One region of the Streptomyces sp. NPDC006872 genome, then DNA from elsewhere that is predicted to be linked to it. Evidence: riboswitches for the same ligand, from Rfam matches in the RefSeq annotation. Region 1 holds a riboswitch; each other region holds the start of a gene.

Evidence for each region. A riboswitch is a leader RNA that binds a small molecule or an ion and turns the genes downstream of it on or off. The one in region 1 is predicted to bind cobalamin.
Region 2: another riboswitch for cobalamin. It lies ahead of ABZ725_RS24830 (ABC transporter substrate-binding protein); the one in region 1 lies ahead of ABZ725_RS36245 (cobalamin biosynthesis protein).
Region 3: another riboswitch for cobalamin. It lies ahead of ABZ725_RS32405 (CbtB-domain containing protein); the one in region 1 lies ahead of ABZ725_RS36245 (cobalamin biosynthesis protein).
Region 4: another riboswitch for cobalamin. It lies ahead of metE (5-methyltetrahydropteroyltriglutamate--homocysteine S-methyltransferase); the one in region 1 lies ahead of ABZ725_RS36245 (cobalamin biosynthesis protein).

The regions. Positions count from the first base shown of each region.
Region 1 covers NZ_JBEYIL010000015.1:67,710-71,912, forward strand. Annotated here, with positions in the region: gene ABZ725_RS36230 (lysozyme) at 1-277, shown strand, start outside; gene ABZ725_RS36235 (inorganic phosphate transporter) at 431-1,639, shown strand; gene ABZ725_RS36240 (hypothetical protein) at 1,674-1,895, shown strand; cobalamin riboswitch at 2,063-2,198, shown strand; gene ABZ725_RS36245 (cobalamin biosynthesis protein) at 2,297-3,262, shown strand; gene ABZ725_RS36250 (cobyric acid synthase) at 3,259-4,203, shown strand, end outside.
Region 2 covers NZ_JBEYIL010000008.1:257,433-261,635, reverse strand. Annotated here, with positions in the region: gene ABZ725_RS24835 (iron chelate uptake ABC transporter family permease subunit) at 1-892, opposite strand, end outside; gene ABZ725_RS24830 (ABC transporter substrate-binding protein) at 889-1,926, opposite strand; cobalamin riboswitch at 1,968-2,173, opposite strand; gene ABZ725_RS24825 (citryl-CoA lyase) at 2,234-3,097, opposite strand; gene ABZ725_RS24820 (CoA transferase) at 3,094-4,203, opposite strand, start outside.
Region 3 covers NZ_JBEYIL010000012.1:134,524-138,726, forward strand. Annotated here, with positions in the region: gene ABZ725_RS32390 (ferredoxin) at 1-312, shown strand, start outside; gene ABZ725_RS32395 (histidine phosphatase family protein) at 360-923, opposite strand; gene ABZ725_RS32400 (hypothetical protein) at 920-1,336, opposite strand; cobalamin riboswitch at 1,405-1,562, shown strand; gene ABZ725_RS32405 (CbtB-domain containing protein) at 1,598-1,819, shown strand; gene ABZ725_RS32410 (CbtA family protein) at 1,845-2,606, shown strand; gene ABZ725_RS32415 (acyl-CoA dehydrogenase family protein) at 2,780-3,958, shown strand; gene ABZ725_RS32420 (SGNH/GDSL hydrolase family protein) at 4,047-4,203, opposite strand, start outside.
Region 4 covers NZ_JBEYIL010000002.1:778,533-782,735, forward strand. Annotated here, with positions in the region: gene metE (5-methyltetrahydropteroyltriglutamate--homocysteine S-methyltransferase) at 1-1,791, opposite strand, end outside; cobalamin riboswitch at 1,958-2,188, opposite strand; gene ABZ725_RS08480 (hypothetical protein) at 2,320-2,922, opposite strand; gene ABZ725_RS08485 (hypothetical protein) at 3,031-3,261, shown strand; gene ABZ725_RS08490 (amidohydrolase family protein) at 3,292-4,203, opposite strand, start outside.

The DNA.
Region 1 (4,203 bases):
GGCCTTCAGCGACGAGGTGCACCGGCTCATCGGCCGTCGCCCGGTGATCTACACGACGACCCACTGGTGGAATCTGTGCACGGGCGGCAGCAGCGCCTTCGCCGCGGATCACGCCCTGTGGATCGCCCGTTACCGGTCCGCCGACGCGGGCGTTCTGCCGGCCGGATGGTCGACGTGGACCTTCTGGCAGTACGCCGACAGCGGCAGCCTGCCGGGTGACCAGAATCTCTTCAACGGCTCCGCCGACGGGCTGCAGAGGTTCGCAAAAGGGGACTAGCCGTGCGGCGTCTGTGCCGCCGGCGGCACAGAGAAGAAACAGAGCCCCGCTCCCGCCCCAATGGACACCGTCAAGCCCCCTTCAGTTCACCTTCCGTTCACCCAGGTTACTTACGTTCAACCGGCCGATTACTTCGAACGATTGCCTGGGTAAATGGAAAGCTTCTCGCTGATCCTCGCGATTGTGGTGGTAACCGCACTCGCGTTCGATTTCACGAACGGTTTCCACGACACCGCCAACGCGATGGCCACGACCATCTCGACCGGTGCGCTCAGACCCAAGGTCGCGGTGGCCATGTCCGCCGTGCTCAACCTCGTCGGCGCGTTCCTCTCCGTGGAGGTCGCCAACACGATCTCCAAGGGACTCGTCGACGAGACGGGCATCCGGCCCGAGGTCATCTTCGCCGCACTGGTCGGCGCCATCCTCTGGAACCTGCTGACCTGGCTGGTGGGCCTGCCCTCCAGTTCCTCGCACGCCCTCATGGGCGGTCTGATCGGCGCCACCATCGCCTCGGCCGGCATGGGCGCGGTGCACGGCGACGCCCTGGTCACCAAGGTCCTGATCCCGGCCATCGCGGCCCCGATCGTCGCGGGCATCGCGGCGATGCTGGCGACCCGCCTGTCCTACACCCTCGGCAAGAAGGCCGACGGCAAGGCCGCGGCGAAGGGCTACCGCGCCGGCCAGATCGCCTCGGCCGGCCTGGTCTCGCTCGCCCACGGCACGAACGACGCGCAGAAGACGATGGGCATCATCACCCTCGCCCTCGTCGCCGGCGGCGCCGTGGCCCCCGACTCGGATCCGCCCACCTGGGTCATCCTCTCCGCGGGCCTCGCCATCGCGCTCGGCACCTACCTCGGCGGCTGGCGCATCATCCGCACGATGGGCAAGGGTCTGACCGACCTCCAGCCGCAGCAGGGCTTCGCCGCCCAGACCAGCGCGGCCACGGTCATCCTGGCCTCCTCCCACCTCGGCTTCTCCCTCTCCACCACCCACTCGGTCTCCGGTGCGGTGATGGGCGCGGGGCTCGGCCGCAAGGGCGGAGTGGTCCGCTGGTCGACGGCGACACGGATGTTCGTCGCGTGGGGCCTGACGCTGCCGGCGGCGGCCCTGGTCGGCGCGCTGGCCGAGTCCGTGACCGACCTGGGCGACTGGGGCACCGCGGTGGTCGCGATCTTCCTGGTGGCCTCCAGCGCGGCGATCTGGAAGATCTCGCGGCGCGAGGTCATCGACGCCTCCAACGTCAACGGGACGGAGGAGCCGGCGGCGATCCCGACGGCGCCGGTCACCGACAGCCTGACGGCCACCATCCCGTCCCCCGCAGCCACCGCCACGGCCGTCGAGCCCACGGCCCCGGCCGTCTGAGCCCGCGCACCCGGTACGAAGGAAGAGAAGCAGCATGAAGATCGACTGGGCGGCCCTGGGCTCCGTCTTCGGCGTCAGCCTCGTGGTCACCGTGGGTCTGGTGACCCTGTTCACCCTGGGCGTCATGGGCCTGTCGCGGCAGGAACGCGCAACGGCGGAGGGCGGCTCGGCCACCCTCGCGGTGACGGGCGCGTACGCGTGCTTCGTCGCCTGCGCGGCTGCGGTGGCCTACGGGATCTCGTTGATCGTGGCCTGACGCTCGGCCAACGGCACTCACCGCCCTGTGCGGCTCTTCGACGAGCCGCACAGGGCGGTCCGTTTTTTCCTCCGCGAGCCGGGTGCGAGTGGCGGCCGTCGTAGTGGCGGTGTGGGGTTCTGCACACTCTCCCCGCGCAGGTCAACGGCAAGTTGACGGCCGTTCCGGGCCCGTGGTGGACTGCCGGAGCCATCAACGGCGGTAGGAGAGGAAGCCGGTGCGAATCCGGCGCGGTCCCGCCACTGTCACCGGGGTAGTAAGCCCCCGGGAGCCAGGAACTCTCCCCGCCGGTCTAGTCGAACCAGGGCGCGGACACCCTGAGTGAGGACATATCGCTATGCTCGCTGGGCCGTTGAGGTACCGCACCGGTTCGCTGCCCGACCCCACGGCCGGCTGAGCCCGTGCGTGCCGATCGCGTCTTCGCGTACGGCGCCGCCGCCGGCCTCCTCGGCGATCTGTTCCTCGGCGATCCCCGCCGAGGGCATCCGGTCGCCGCCTTCGGGCGGGCCGCGGGTGGCGTGGAGCGGGTGTTGTGGCGGGATCATCGGGGGTGGGGCGCCCTGCACACCCTGGTGTGCGCCGGGAGCGCCGTCGGGCTGGGGGCTGCCGCCTCGCGCGGCGGACGGTCCTCCGCCGCCGTCTCCGTCGTCCTCACCTCCGCCGCCACCTGGGCCGTCGTCGGGGGCTCCTCCCTCGTCCGCGAGGCGCGGGGCATCGGGCGGGCCCTCGAAGCGGGTGACGTCGACGCCGCGCGGGAGCGGCTGCCGCATCTGTGCGGGCGGGATCCGCAGGCGCTGGACGCGGACGGGATCGCCCGGGCCGTGGTGGAGTCCGTCGCCGAGAACACCTCCGACGCCGTCGTGGGGGCGCTGGTGTGGGGGGCCGTCGGCGGGGTGCCGGGGCTGGTCGGGTTCCGGGCCGTCAACACCCTGGACGCCATGGTCGGGCACCGGTCTCCGAGATACCTGCGCTTCGGGTGGGCCTCCGCTCGGCTCGACGACCTGGCCGGGTGGCCGGGGGCCCGGCTGACCGCTGTGCTCGCCGCCGTGGCCGGGGACGATCCGCGCGGGGCCGTTCGGGCCTGGCGGGCGGACGCGGGCAGGCATCCCAGTCCCAATGCCGGGCCCGTCGAGGCGTCGTTCGCCGGGGCGCTCGGCGTGCGGCTGGGCGGGACCCTGTCGTACGGCGGCCGGGTCGAGCACCGGCCCGTGCTCAACGCGGCGGCCGGGCGGCCCGTCGTCGCCCGGGACATCGAACGTGCCGCGCGGCTCTCCCGCCGGGTCGGCCTCCTCGCGCTCGGCGTGACCGTCGCCGCGCGCGCTCTCGCCACGACGGTGAACGCGAAAGCGAAGGGGCGTACTTCATGACGGGCGGCGGTCTTCTGGTCGCCGGCACGACCTCCGATGCCGGCAAGAGTGTCGTCACGGCCGGGATCTGCCGGTGGCTGGTGCGGCAGGGGGTGAAGGTCGCGCCCTTCAAGGCCCAGAACATGTCCCTGAATTCGTTTGTGACGAAGGAAGGCGCCGAGATCGGGCGGGCGCAGGCCATGCAGGCCCAGGCCTGCCGGGTCGAACCGACCGCGCTCATGAATCCCGTGCTGCTGAAGCCGGGCGGCGAGCAGAGCAGTCAGGTCGTGCTGCTCGGGAAGCCCGTCGGGGAGATGAGCGCCCGCGGCTATCACGGGGGACGGCAGCAGAGACTCCTGGGAACCGTTCTCGACTGTCTCGCCGAGTTGCGGGGCACGTATGACGCGGTGATCTGTGAGGGGGCCGGTTCTCCCGCCGAGATCAATCTTCGGCGGACCGACATCGTCAACATGGGGATCGCCCGGAATGCCGGGCTTCCCGTCCTCGTCGTCGGCGACATCGATCGTGGCGGGGTCTTCGCGTCCTTCTTCGGGACCGTCGCGCTCCTCTCCCCCGAGGATCAGGCACTCGTCGCCGGGTTCCTCGTCAACAAGTTCCGGGGGGATGTGAGCCTTCTGGAGCCGGGCCTGGACATGCTGCTCGGGCTCACCGGGCGGCGGACCTACGGGGTGCTGCCGTTCCGGCACGGGCTCGGGATCGACGAGGAGGACGGGCTTCGGGTGTCGCTGCGCGGGACCGTGCGGGAGTCGAACGTCTCCCCGCCCGTCGGCGAGGACGTGCTGCGGGTCGCCGTCTGCGCGGTCCCCCTCATGTCCAACTTCACCGACGTGGACGCGCTGGCCGCCGAGCCGGGCGTCGTCGTGCGGTTCGTGGACCGGCCCGAGGAGCTCGCCGACGCCGACCTCGTCGTCGTCCCCGGCACCCGGGGCACGGTCCGGGCC
Region 2 (4,203 bases), on a different contig from region 1:
GCCCGGGGCCGACCAGGGCGCGGGCCGCGTGCGGCAGGACGAGGCCGACGAAGCCGATCGCGCCCGCCGCGCTCACCAGCACGGCCGTCAACAGCGCGGTCACGCACAGCAGCACCAGCCGGGTCCGGACCACCGCGACCCCGAGTGTGGCCGCCGCGTCCTGGCCGAAGGCGAAGGCGTCCAGGGTGCGCGCGTACCCGAGGCACACCGTCAGGGCGAGCGCCAGCACGGCCAGGCAGAGCCACACCTCGGTCCAGCCGGCGCCGCTGAGCGACCCGAGCAGCCAGAACAGCACGCCCCGGGTGGTCTCCGCGTCGGCCGCCGTCAGTACGACGAACGAGGTCACGGCCGAGAACAACTGCATCGCGGCCACACCGGACAGCACCACCCGGTCCGTCGTCCCGCCGAGCGTGTGGCTGAGCAGCAGCACCAGCGCGAACGAGCCGAGCGCGCCCGCGAACGCGCCCCCCGACACGGACACGACGCTCCCGCCGACCCCGAGGACGACCACGACGACGGCCCCGGTCGACGCGCCGGAGGAGACCCCCAGGACGAAGGGGTCGGCCAGCGGGTTGCGCAGCAGCGACTGCAGCACCGCCCCGCACACGGCGAGCCCGGCACCGCACACCGCGGCGAGGAGGGTGCGCGGCAGCCGCAGGTTCCAGACGATGCCGTCCCGGATGGGGGACAGGTCCGAGGCGCCCCAGCCCAGGTGGGAGGCGACCGTGGACCAGACGTCGCCGACGCCGATGTCCGCGGGCCCGATGGTGATGGCCACGGCGACGGACACGGCCAGCACCGCGAGTCCGGCGACCGGGCCGGCCAGGCCCCGCAGCGCCCCGGCGGCTGCCCGCAGCCGTCGGACCCCGGGCGACCGCAGGGCGGTGGTCATCCGGCGAGCCCGTACGCGCGCAGCGCCGCGGCGACCTTCTCCACGCCTTCGACGGTGCGGATCGTGGGGTTCATGGCCTGCCCGCTGAGCAGTACGTAGCGCTTCTTCCGCACCGCGTCCATGTTCTTCGTCGCCGGGTTGGACTCCAGGAACGCGATCTTCCGCGCGGCGGTCTCGGCCGTCTGCGACTTACGGGTGAGGTCGCCGATGACGAGCACGTCGGGGTTGCGGTCGGCGACCGTCTCCCAGTTCACCTGCGGCCATTCCTGTGTGCTGTCGTCGAAGACGTTCTTCGCGCCGAGCGCGTTCGTGACGATGCCCGGCGCCCCGCAACAGCCCGCCAGATAGGGGGACTCCTGGTTCGCGAACCAGTACAGGACGGTGGCGTCCCCGGCGTCGATGCCGGACGTGGCCTCGGCCACCCGGCCCTCGAGCTGCGTGACCAGCTTCTCGCCGCGCTCCGCCACCCCGAAGATCCGCGCCAGTTCGCGCACTTCGCGGTACACGGTGTCCATGGCGAGCGGCTCGGTCCGCGAGCCGTCGCCGCCGCCGCTGTTGTCCTTGCCCTCGCAGTCGGCGGGCGAGAGGTACGTCGGCACCCCCAGCTCCTCGAACTTCTCGCGGGGGGCCACTCCGCCCTTGCTCAGCGTGGAGGCGAAGGAGGAGGCGACGAAGTCCGGCTCGACGTCCAGCACCTTCTCGAACGACGGCTGGTTGTCGGCGAGTCGCGGCACCTTCGCGTCGGCCTTCTCCAGCCCCTTCATGACCGGGTCGGTCCAGGTGGCGGTGCCCACCATGCGGTCGGCCAGGCCGAGCGAGAGCATGATCTCGGTGGTGCCCTGGTTCAGCGAGACGGCCCGCTCCGGAGGGGCCCCGACGGTCACCTTCTGCCCGCAGTTGTCCAGCGTGACGGCCTTCGCGGACGCGCCGGCGCCCGAAGCCCCCTCGGACGACGAGCCCGAACCACAGGCGGACAGCAGCAGTGCCCCGGACAGGAGCAGGACGGAACAGCGGGCGGGACGTGACAGATGCACGAAGCGGCTTCCTAGGCGTCGAGGCCCATGCGCGGGGCCCGTTCGGACGGTCGGCTGCCAGCAGGTCTTCGGACTCGGGATCACCCCGGCGGGGCACCTTCCCAGACCCGGCCATGGCCGTCGTCCAGTGGTTGCCGCCCCGCCCGTCACCCTCACCGCTGCGCGTCAGTTCCGGACTCCCACCGGATTCCCTGACCCGTGCACGCGTACTACCGCGTATACGAATACGACTGGCGTTCGAAAATTACCATGGCATTGCCTGCTCGCCCCACGTGCCCCCGATGCCCCCGATGTCCCCCGGTCGGTCCTACGGCGCTTCGTCAGGGTCGTAGTGGGCGTTGCGGTCGACCGAGCGGTAGATGTCGGGGGCGATGGGCCGGCGCAGTTCCTCGGCGAGATGCCCGAGCAGTCCGGCCGTCCGGGCGAGCAGCGCGAAGCCGCGCAGCAGCTCGACGGGGAGCCCGAGATCGGCGAGCGCCGCTCCGCACACTCCGGCGCCGTTGAGGGGCAGCGCGCGACCGAGGACGTCCGGCGCCACCCGCCCGACGGCCTCGAACAGGGCGAGGTGAGGGCCGTAGACCCCTTCCTCACGCGCGATGCGGACGATCACCGGCGTCCGTGGGTCGCCCTCCTTGTGCACCGGGTGGCCGAGGCCGGGCACGAGCTGTTTCGCCGCCTTGCGTTCCGTCAGCGCCTCTCGTGCCAGCGCATCCCAGCCCGCGTCGGTGGCGGGAAGGGGCTTGCCTGCCGAGCCTGCCGAGTCCGCCGCGCTCGCCTCGGCGAGCACCTCGGCGAGGAAGCGGCCGGTGTCCTCGGTGACGCCCAGGAAGCGGGAGCCGCCGCCGAGCAGCCCGGCGGCGAGGGCTCCTTGCACGGACTCCGGCGCGGAGAACAGGGTCATGCGTGCGGCGATCGCGGTGGGTGTGAAGCCGTGGTCGGCCAGCGCGACCAGCACCGTCTCGAAGAGCCGCACCTCGCCCGCGGTGGGGCGGCGCCGGGCGGTGAGCCAGAACGCGAGTTCGCCGAAGCCGACCTGGCCCATCAGGTCTTCCGCCAGGTTCTGCCCGAGGAGGCTGATGGTGGCGGCGTCCGAGGTCCCGAGACCGGTCGGGTACCGGGGCTGGGGTTGAGGCCGACGCTGGGAGTCGGGTCGGGGCTGTCCGGCGGTCATCGATCTGTTTCCTTGTCCGCCGCGAGCCAGGCCCGTAGCTCTTCTCCGTGCTGGTCGAGGGCGGGCGGCGGAAGATCGTGCCGGGGCGGGGTGCCGCTGAAGGTGATCGGATTGCGGATCATCGGCACGGAGTCCGGCCCGCTGCCCAGGGCGACCACCGGGTCGAGCCCCAGGTCCGCCGCGAGCGCGACACCTGCGTCCACGTGGTTGATCGGTCCGCAGGGCACACCCGCCGCGGACAGTCTCCTGAACCATTCGTCCGCCGGGCGCTGTTCGAGCTTGGCGACCAGGAGCGGACGCAGTTGCTCGCGGTTGCGGGTCCGGGCCTCGTTGCCGGCGAACCGAGGGTCCTCGACCAGCTCGTCCAGGCCCAGTTCGACGCAGAGTCTGCAGAACTGGCCGTCGTTGCCCGCGATGACGATGAGGTCCTTGTCGGCCGTGGGCAGCGGTTCGTAGGGGAACAGGCTGGGATGCGCGTTGCCCATCCGGTGCGGGACGACACCGCCGGCCACGTGGGCCGAGGTGTGGTTCACCAGGCCCGACAGCGCGGAGGAGAGGAGGTTGACCTCGACGTGCTGTCCGGCCCCGGTCGCGTTGCGGTGGTTGAGCGCGGCCAGGATCCCGATGGCGGCGTGCATGCCGGTCATGACGTCGAACACCGAGATCCCCGCCCGGTACGGCGGACCGTCCGCGTCCCCGGTCAGGCTCATGAGCCCGGACGCCGCCTGCACCAGCAGGTCGTAGCCGGGCAGGGACGCCCCGCCGGCCGTGCCGAACCCGCTGATCGAGGTGTAGATCAGCCCGGGGTTGTCCGTGCGGACCGTCGCGTAGTCCAGACCGAACCGGGCCAGACCGCCCGGCTTGAAGTTCTCGATCATGATGTCCGCACGCGAGACCAGTTCCTGGGCCAGTCGCAGATCCTCGGCGTTCCTGAGGTCCAGGGCGAGGGAGCGCTTGTTGCGGTTGACGCCCAGGTAGTAGGTCGACACCCCGTCCCGGACCGGCGGCATCCAGGTGCGCGTGTCATCGCCGGACGGCGATTCCACCTTGATCACCTCGGCCCCCAGGTCCCCGAGCAGCATGGTGGCGTACGGCCCGGCCAGGAT
Region 3 (4,203 bases), on a different contig from region 1:
CAGGCGTGCACCGAATGTGCGCGAGCCTGTGCGCTGCGGGCGAGCCACGTGGACCCGGACGGGACCGAACGAGACGAACTCGTGCGACGCAAGGGCATCATGTGCGCGGAGGTGTGCGACGCGACCTGCCGGGTGCTGTCCGAGGACAGCCGGATGGACGAGGCCGGCATCCGCGCCCAACTGGAGTGGTGCCGGACCGTCTGCCTGGAGTGCGCCCACGCCTTCGACAAGCACCCGGGAGCCGAGGAGGGCGCGGCCGCCTGCCGCGCCTGCGCCGCGACCTGCACGGACTTCATCGGCACGCTGGTCTGAGACCGCGCGCAGACGCCCTCACCGCAAACGCCCTCACCGCGGGCGCCTCACAGGGGGCGGCCCATCCGTACGTTCCAGCGCCCCGACCGGCCGCTGAGCTCCACGGCCGTCAGCGGCGGGACGTCGGTGCGCCAGAACGCCGACTCCGGCGCTCCCAGCGCCCGCACCACCGCGGCCCGGACGACCTCGGGCTCGGCGACGGCCACGGTCCGCCCCGGCTGCAGTGCGGCCGTGTCCAGCCAGGCGGCCACCCGTTCGCACACCGCCCGCACCGACTCCCCGCCGTGCGGCGCGGCCGCCGGGTCCGTGAGCCACGCGGCCAGCGCGTCCGGCTCCCGAGCCCCCACGTCCGCCAGTGCCTCGCCCCGCCAGCGGCCCGCGTCCAGCGCCGCCAGCCCGGGCGCGTCCACGGCGTCGAGGCCCAGTGCGGCGGCCGTCTCGCGGCAGCGCACGGTGGGGGACGTCCAGACGCGCTCGGCCGTCGGCAGCGTCCCGGCGGCCGCCCGGGCCTGCCGCAGCCCGACGTCGTCGAGCGGACCGCCGTCGTCGAACCGCGCCTCGCGCAGGGCGGCCGTGAGTGCGGGGGAGACCAGGACCAGCCTGCTCGTCATGCGAGGCCTTTCTCTCGTGCTCGGTACCCGGGCGGGCAGTCGCGGGCGTCGGTCGGCCGCGTCACGGATGTGACTGTGCGGGTCGTCGAGCAGTCGTACGGCCGAGGCCGAGGCCCCGAGGTCGAGGCCGTGGACAGCCGCTGGTCCGTCGCGGCCCGGTGCCCGACCTCCTCGCGAAGGCGCACGCCGTCCTCGTCGAACAGGCCGCTCTGGACGGCGAGTCGGTGCCACTGCTCGTCGGCCTCGTCGACCTCAACGGGTCGGTCCGCCGGTGCGGCGACCGTCGCGGAAGCCGCTGCCGAGGCGATCCGGTGCCGGGCGGCGCGGGTCGGCGGCACGTTCTCGACCTGCGGGTGCTCGGCGGTCTCCAGCCCGGTGCGTCCGAGCGGCGCCCTCGGTTCCTCACCCGTCATGGGAGGTCATCCTGCCGGACGGGCCGGCGGTCCCGCTCCCGTACCCCGTCCATGCGCCCTTGGCCGGAACTGCACTTTCGCGGTACGGTCCTCGACGAAATCGACATCGACGACGGACAAGCGGAAGCCGGTGGAAGCCCGGCACGGTCGCGCCACTGTGTGCCGGGCCCCCATCTCAGGTGCGGGCCGGGTGAGTCAGACCCGCACCGTCGTCCTGTGCACCACCGAGCCGGGACGCGAGTTCCCCCAGGAGGTCCTGCCATGGCGCAGTCCGCCGTCCAGCCGAGCGCTACCCCTACCGCCCTCCCCGAGAAGCTGCCGATCGGGGCGATCGTCCCGTGGGCGGTCTTCTTCGGCATCCTGATGCTGGTCCTGCTGTACTTCGTCGGCGCCGAACAGGGCGCCACGTCCGTGGTGTCCGGCGAGGGCGTCCACGAGTGGGTGCACGACGCCCGCCACCTGCTCGGCTTCCCCTGCCACTGACAGCGAAGAGGAAGCGCATCCGCTCATGAACTCCGCAACTGTCAGAAACCTCCTGGTCCGTGGCATGCTCGCGGGACTCGCCGCGGGCCTGGTGGCCCTCTTCGTCGCCTACTTCCTGGGCGAACCGCGCGTCGACGAGGCGATCGCCTTCGAGGAGGCGCACGCCCACGAGCACGGCGGCGAGGAACTCGTCAGCCGCACCCTGCAGTCCACCGCGGGCCTGTCCACCGGGGTCCTCGTCTACGGAGTCGCCTTCGGCGGCATCGCGGCCCTGGCGTACTGCTTCGCGCTCGGCCGGATCGGCCGCTTCGGGCCGCGCGCGAGCGCGCTGCTCCTGGCGGGCGCCGGGCTGGTCTCGGTGTACGTCGTCCCGTTCCTGAAGTACCCCGCCAACCCGCCGGCCGTCGGGGATCCCGACACGCTCAACCAGCGCACCACGCTGTACTTCCTGATGGTCGTGCTCAGTGTGCTGCTGGCGGTCGGCGCCGTCGTCCTGGGCAGGCGTCTCGCGCCGCGCCTGGGCAACTGGAACGCCACGCTGGCGGCGGGCGGGTTCTTCGTCCTCGTCGTGGGTCTGGCGTACGCCTTCCTGCCGTCGTTCAACGAGGCTCCGGCGGACTTCCCGGCCACCCTGCTGTGGCAGTACCGGCTTGCCGCCCTCGCCGTGCAGGCAGCCCTGTGGACCGCCTTCGGGCTGGTCTTCGGGGTGCTCGCGGAGCGCCTGCTGGCCCCCGAGGCCGCCAGGAAGCCGGCGGTGACGGCCCAGCCGACTCCGGTACCTCACTGATCACCGCACGGTCGAAGGGCCCCGGAGCGCTTCCGCTCCGGGGCCCTTCTGGCGTCGCGCTCCCCATTCCCAATTTCTGGAACACGTTCTACCGTGTGCGCCGTCAGGACCGTCCGGACACCGGCCTCGGGAAGCACCGTCCGGACACCGGCCTTGGGAAGCCAGGAGGCGCCGTGCACCTCGACCACACGCCCGAGCAGCTGCGGCTGCGCACCGAACTGCGCGCCTACTTCGCCGAGTTGGTGCCGGCCAACGCCTACGCCCGGCACATCGACCCGGTCGCCGCGAAACGCTTCTACCGCAAGACCATCCGCCGGCTCGGCGCGGACGGCTGGCTCGGCGTCGGCTGGCCGAAGGAGTACGGCGGCCGGGGCCTCACGCCCATCGAGCAGTTCGTCTTCTTCGACGAGGCCGCCCAGGCCGGCGTGCCGCTGCCGCTGATGGCGCTCAACACCGTGGGGCCGACGATCATGCGGTACGGCACGGACGAGCAGAAGGCGGACTTCCTGCCGAAGATCCTCGCCGGTGAGATCGACTTCGCCATCGGCTACAGCGAGCCCGACGCCGGCACCGACCTCGCCGCCCTCAAGACCCGTGCGGTACGCGACGGCGACGAGTACGTGGTCAACGGGCAGAAGATCTGGACGACCAACGGCGACACCGCGGACTGGGTCTGGCTCGCCGTGCGCACCGACCCCGAGGCCCCGCCGCACAAGGGCATCACCATGCTCCTGGTGCCGACCGCCGACCCCGGCTACTCCTGCACGGTCATCCGCACCCTCGCCTCGCACGACACCACCGCCAGCTACTACGAGAACGTCCGGGTCCCGGTCTCCCGGCGGGTCGGCCCCGAGAACCAGGGCTGGCGGCTGATCACCAACCAGCTCAACCACGAGCGCGTGACCCTCGCCGCGCACGGCACGATGGCCATCCGCGCCCTGCACGACGTGCAGCGCTGGGCGACGGAGACCAAGCTCGCCGACGGCCGCCGGGTCGTCGACCTGCCCTGGGTGCGCCGCCGGCTGGCCCAGACCCATGTGAAGCTCGACGCGCTCAAGCTGCTGAACTGGCAGATGGTCGGCGCCCTCCAGAACGGCACCCTCACCCCCCAGGACGCCTCCGCCGTCAAGGTCTACGGCTCCGAGGCCCGCCGGGACGCCTACGCCTGGCTGCTGGAGATCGTCGCGGCCCCCGGCGCACTCCAGGAGGGCTCCGCGGGCGCCGTGCTGCACGGCGAGCTCGAACGGGGCTACCGCTCCGCCGTGATCTTCACCTTCGGCGGCGGCAACAACGAGATCCAGCGGGAGATCATCTCGTGGATAGGGCTGGGGATGCCGCGGGTACGGCGTTAGCCTGCTTGTGACGAGGATTTACAGTTGGCTCCCTGCCGGTGACCCGCGGCTTATGTCCTGCTGGGGTGTCGTCAGTTCCTCATGGCGCTCAGGACGGCGGTGGCCATGCCTCGTTCACCGTGTTCGTTGGGTGGACGACGGCTGCCGGGCTGCTGGGCCGGAGAGGTTCGATCCAACGGGTGCCGGCAGGGGAACAGGCGTCGTGTCCGGCGGACGGGGCGTACGTGTCGACGTACGTCGCCCCG
Region 4 (4,203 bases), on a different contig from region 1:
GCGCAGGGCGAGGGCGACCTGGCGGGCGGTGTCGCCGAGGGGCTGGTCGTCGCGGACGAAGGACCAGGCGAGCATGGTGACCGGGCCGGTGAGCATGCCCTTGACCGGGCGTGAGGTGAGGGACTGGGCGTAGGTCGTCCAGCGCACGGTGATCGGCTCGGGGCGGGAGACGTCGCCGGCCAGGATCGGCGGGCGGACGTAACGGGTGCCGTAGGACTGCACCCAGCCGTGCCGGGTGGCGAGGTAGCCGGTGAGCTGTTCGGCGAAGTACTGGACCATGTCGTTGCGTTCGGCCTCGCCGTGCACCAGGACGTCCAGGCCGGTCTTCTCCTGGAAGGCGATCACCTCCTGGATCTCGGCCCTGATCCGCTCCTCGTAGCCGGCCGTGTCGATCCGGCCGGCCCGCAAGTCCGCGCGGGCGGTGCGCAGTTCGCCGGTCTGCGGGAAGGAGCCGATGGTGGTGGTCGGCAGGAGCGGCAGGCCGAGGTGGGTGCGCTGGGCCGCGGCCCGTTCGGCGTAGGGCTGGGAGCGGCGGGCGTCGGCATCGGTGACGGCCTCGGCGCGGGCCCGGACGGCAGGGTCGCGGGTGACGGGGGAGTTCATCCGGGAGGCCAGGTCGGACCGGTTCGCGGTCAGTTCCGCCGAGAGGGAACCGGTGCCGTGGGTCAGCCCCTTGGCGAGGGTGACGATCTCGGCGGTCTTCTGCCGGGCGAAGGCGAGCCAGCGCAGGATCTGCGGGTCGACGTCCCGTTCGGAGGCCGTGTCGAGGGGGACGTGCAGCAGGGAGCAGGAGGCGGCCACGTCGACCCGGTCGGCCAGGCCGAGCAGGGTGCCGAGCAGGGCGAGGGATTTCGACAGGTCGTTGATCCAGATGTTGCGGCCGTTGACGACACCGGCGATCAGACGCTTGCCCGGCAGCCCGCCCACGGCTGCCAGCGCGTCGAGATTGGCTGCGGCGGTGTCGGTGAAGTCCAGGGCGAGCCCGTCGACGGGCGCCTTGGCCAGGACCGGCAGGGCCTCGCCCAGCCGGTCGAAGTAGGAGGCGATCAGCAGTTTGGGCCGGTCGGTGAGGGCCCCGAGGTCGCGGTAGGCGCGGGCGGCGGCGTTCAGCTCGGCCGGGGTGCGGTCCTGGACGAGGGCGGGCTCGTCCAACTGCACCCACTCCGCGCCCGCCGCCCGCAGGTCGGCGAGGACCTCGGCGTACACCGGGAGCAGACGGTCCAGCAGGGTCAGCGGGTCGAAGTCCGCCGGCACGCCGGGGGCGGGCTTGGCCAGCAGCAGATAGGTGACCGGGCCGACCAGGACGGGACGGGCGGTGAGTCCGAGGGCCAGGGCCTCGCCCAACTCGGCGACCTGCTTGGTGGAGTCGGTCGTGAAGACCGTGTCCGGGCCCAACTCGGGGACGAGGTAGTGGTAGTTGGTGTCGAACCACTTGGTCATCTCCAGCGGCGCGACGTCCTGGGTACCGCGCGCCATGGCGAAGTAGCCGTCCAGGGCGTCCGCTTCGACGGCCGCCCGGTGGCGGTCGGGGATCGCGCCGACCATGACGGTGGTGTCCAGGACGTGGTCGTAGTACGAGAAGTCACCGGTGGGCACCTCGTGGATGCCGGCCTCGGCGATCTGCCGCCAGTTGCCGGCACGCAGTTCGGCGGCGGCGGTCCGGAGGGCGTCGGCGGTGATGCGGCCCTTCCAGTAGCCCTCGATGGCCTTCTTCAGTTCCCGGTTCGGGCCCTGGCGGGGGTAGCCGTACACGGTGGCCCGTGCTGCCGCGGCTGCGGGCTTGGTGGTCACGGAGATCTCCTTCGCGAGACGAATCCCTGAGATCCCGGCGACGGGACGCGAGCGCGAAGGGGTGACGAACCGGACGGCGACCGACTGCGCAGGGTACGGCGCAGTCGTCCGTCCGGTATGTACGCCGACCCGCCCACGAGGTCACCGGGATGTCCGCGCACGAGTGGTTCGTGTGCGGGCAGTTGGCAGGTCTTCGGACTCGCGGGCACGTCTTGGTCGTACGAAGTCGTACGAGACACCTACTGGCCGTCGCTTCCCAGGCCCTTCGTGGACCCAGTGCGTATGACGGCGGTCGTTCCCGCTCACCGCTGCGGGGCAGTCCCGGATTCCCACCGGGTTCCCTCTTGCGACGCATCCCGCCTGGCGGACGGGGCGAACCAGCTGCACCAGCCACCGTACGGCGGCCTTCAGGGATGCGGCCCATGGTGTCCGGCATTCGGATGGTGGGGTGAGCCACATGGCGGACGTGTGTGGAACGGCCCGGGGGAGGGAAGCGCCCCCCCGCGCCTCCCCGAGGCTGGAGCCCTGTCACGCCCCCTGCAGGCTCGCCGCCAGGCGGACGGCTGCGTCGACCCGCGTGTCCAGCACCGGTGACGCATCAGGCCAGCCCGCGTACCGCACGCACAGCTCCTGGCGACCGATCTCCACCGATTCCACGCCCTGCGGCAGATCCAGTCGGTGTATCTCCCGGCGGCGCAGTCGGGCCGGCGGCCGCTCCTCGGCGAGACGGACCAGGATCGCCGTGTACCAGCTGTTTCCCCCCTCGAGGCCTTCGTCGACGATCAAGCAGGCGATGCCCACTTCGACACCGTCCCGGTGCACCACGGCCAGCACTTCGCCGCGGAAGAGCGGGCTCGCCGGCAGCTTCCACTCCTCCCCGTCGGCGGTGAGCGCGGCCAAGTCGATCTCGCAACGTCCTCCGTTGCGGCCCGCCCACGCGGCCAGCATCGCGCGGCTGCGCGCCTGCCGCTCCGCGTCACGCCGTACCTCGGCCAACGTCATGGCGGAGAGCGCGACCCCGAGCACGACCGTGAAAGCCACAACGAGCAGGATCACCTGCCACGGGAATCCCCAGATGAGCCCGCCGACGAGGAGGATCGCCGACCCGCCTCCCGCGATGACCGCACCCATGATGAGAGCTTCCCGCTCATCGTCCATAAGGGGCATGTACCTCAGTAGACCACCGGTTGCCGCCAATTGCCCTACCCGGTCAGTAAAGTGGCCACGACACACCAGTAGTTGACGGTACGTCAGAGCTTCCGCAACATCCACAACGGACAGCAGACGACAGTCCAGCTCCACACGCCCTGGGCGTCCCTGCTGTTCGTCCTGGCCGCCGTCACAGCGTTCCCCGCCCACCCCGGACTGCTCGGACGCGGCCGGCTCCCGCCCGACTTCGAGAGGCGATGCGCCGATCTGGGCCGCCCCTGCCGCCCGGCAGTCGGGCTCCTGCTGAACCGCGGCCGCTAGAACGGCGTTCCGCGGGTGCCGGTCCGGCTCTCAGTTGGTTCCGGGCTGGATGAGCTTGTAGAAGAGGCGGGCGCCGGCCCGTTGGGCGGACTGGCGCAGCCGCACCGGGAGCGGCCGGGCAGATGCCCGCCTGGGCGGGTTCGTGGCCAGGCGGGGGAAGAGGGCTTCGGCGTTGGTGCGGTTGACGGCTGCGAGGGTGCGGGGGTCCACGCCGCTGTCCAGTCCGTTGGCGAAGTACTGGGAGGCGGGGGCGGGGGCGAAGGGCCAGTCGCTGCCGAACAGGACGTGTCCGGGGCGGGTGAAGGCGAGCAGGGTGGGCAGGGCGGCGGGGCTGGCGGAGAGGGCGGTGTCGTAGTAGAAGCCGCGCAGGTCGTCCAGGGTGTCGAGAGGGCTGCGTCCGGTGTCGGCGGCGATGGCGACGGCCATGCGGTGGGAGGCGTAGGGGACGAAGCCGCCGGCGTGGCTGAGGACGAAGCGGATGTTCGGGTAGCGGCGCGGGATGCCGTTGCGGACGAGGAGGTAGGCGGCGCGGGTGGTGTCGAGGAGGAAGTCGGCGGCGAACGGGGGGATTCCGTCGACGGCGGGTGCGGGGAGTTCGGCGGGGTGGACGAAGACGACGGCGCCGTGCTCGTCGAGCACTCGCCACAGTGAGTCCTGGCCCTCGGCGCCCAGGTAGACGCCCTGGTTGTTGGCGAGCAGGGTGACCCCGTCCGCCCCGAGTTCGGTGAGGGCCCGCTCCGCCTCCTGCGCCGACGCGTGGATGTCGGGCATGGGCAGTGTGGCGAACCACCCGAAGCGGTCGGGGTGTTCGGCGGCGACGGACGCCGAGTGGTCGTTGAGCCGTCGGGCCAGACCGGCGGCCTCGCCGGGGTGGGTGAGGAAGCCGGCGCCCGGGGTGGAGACGGAGAGGATCGCCGTCTCGGCCCGCAGCAGGTCCATCAG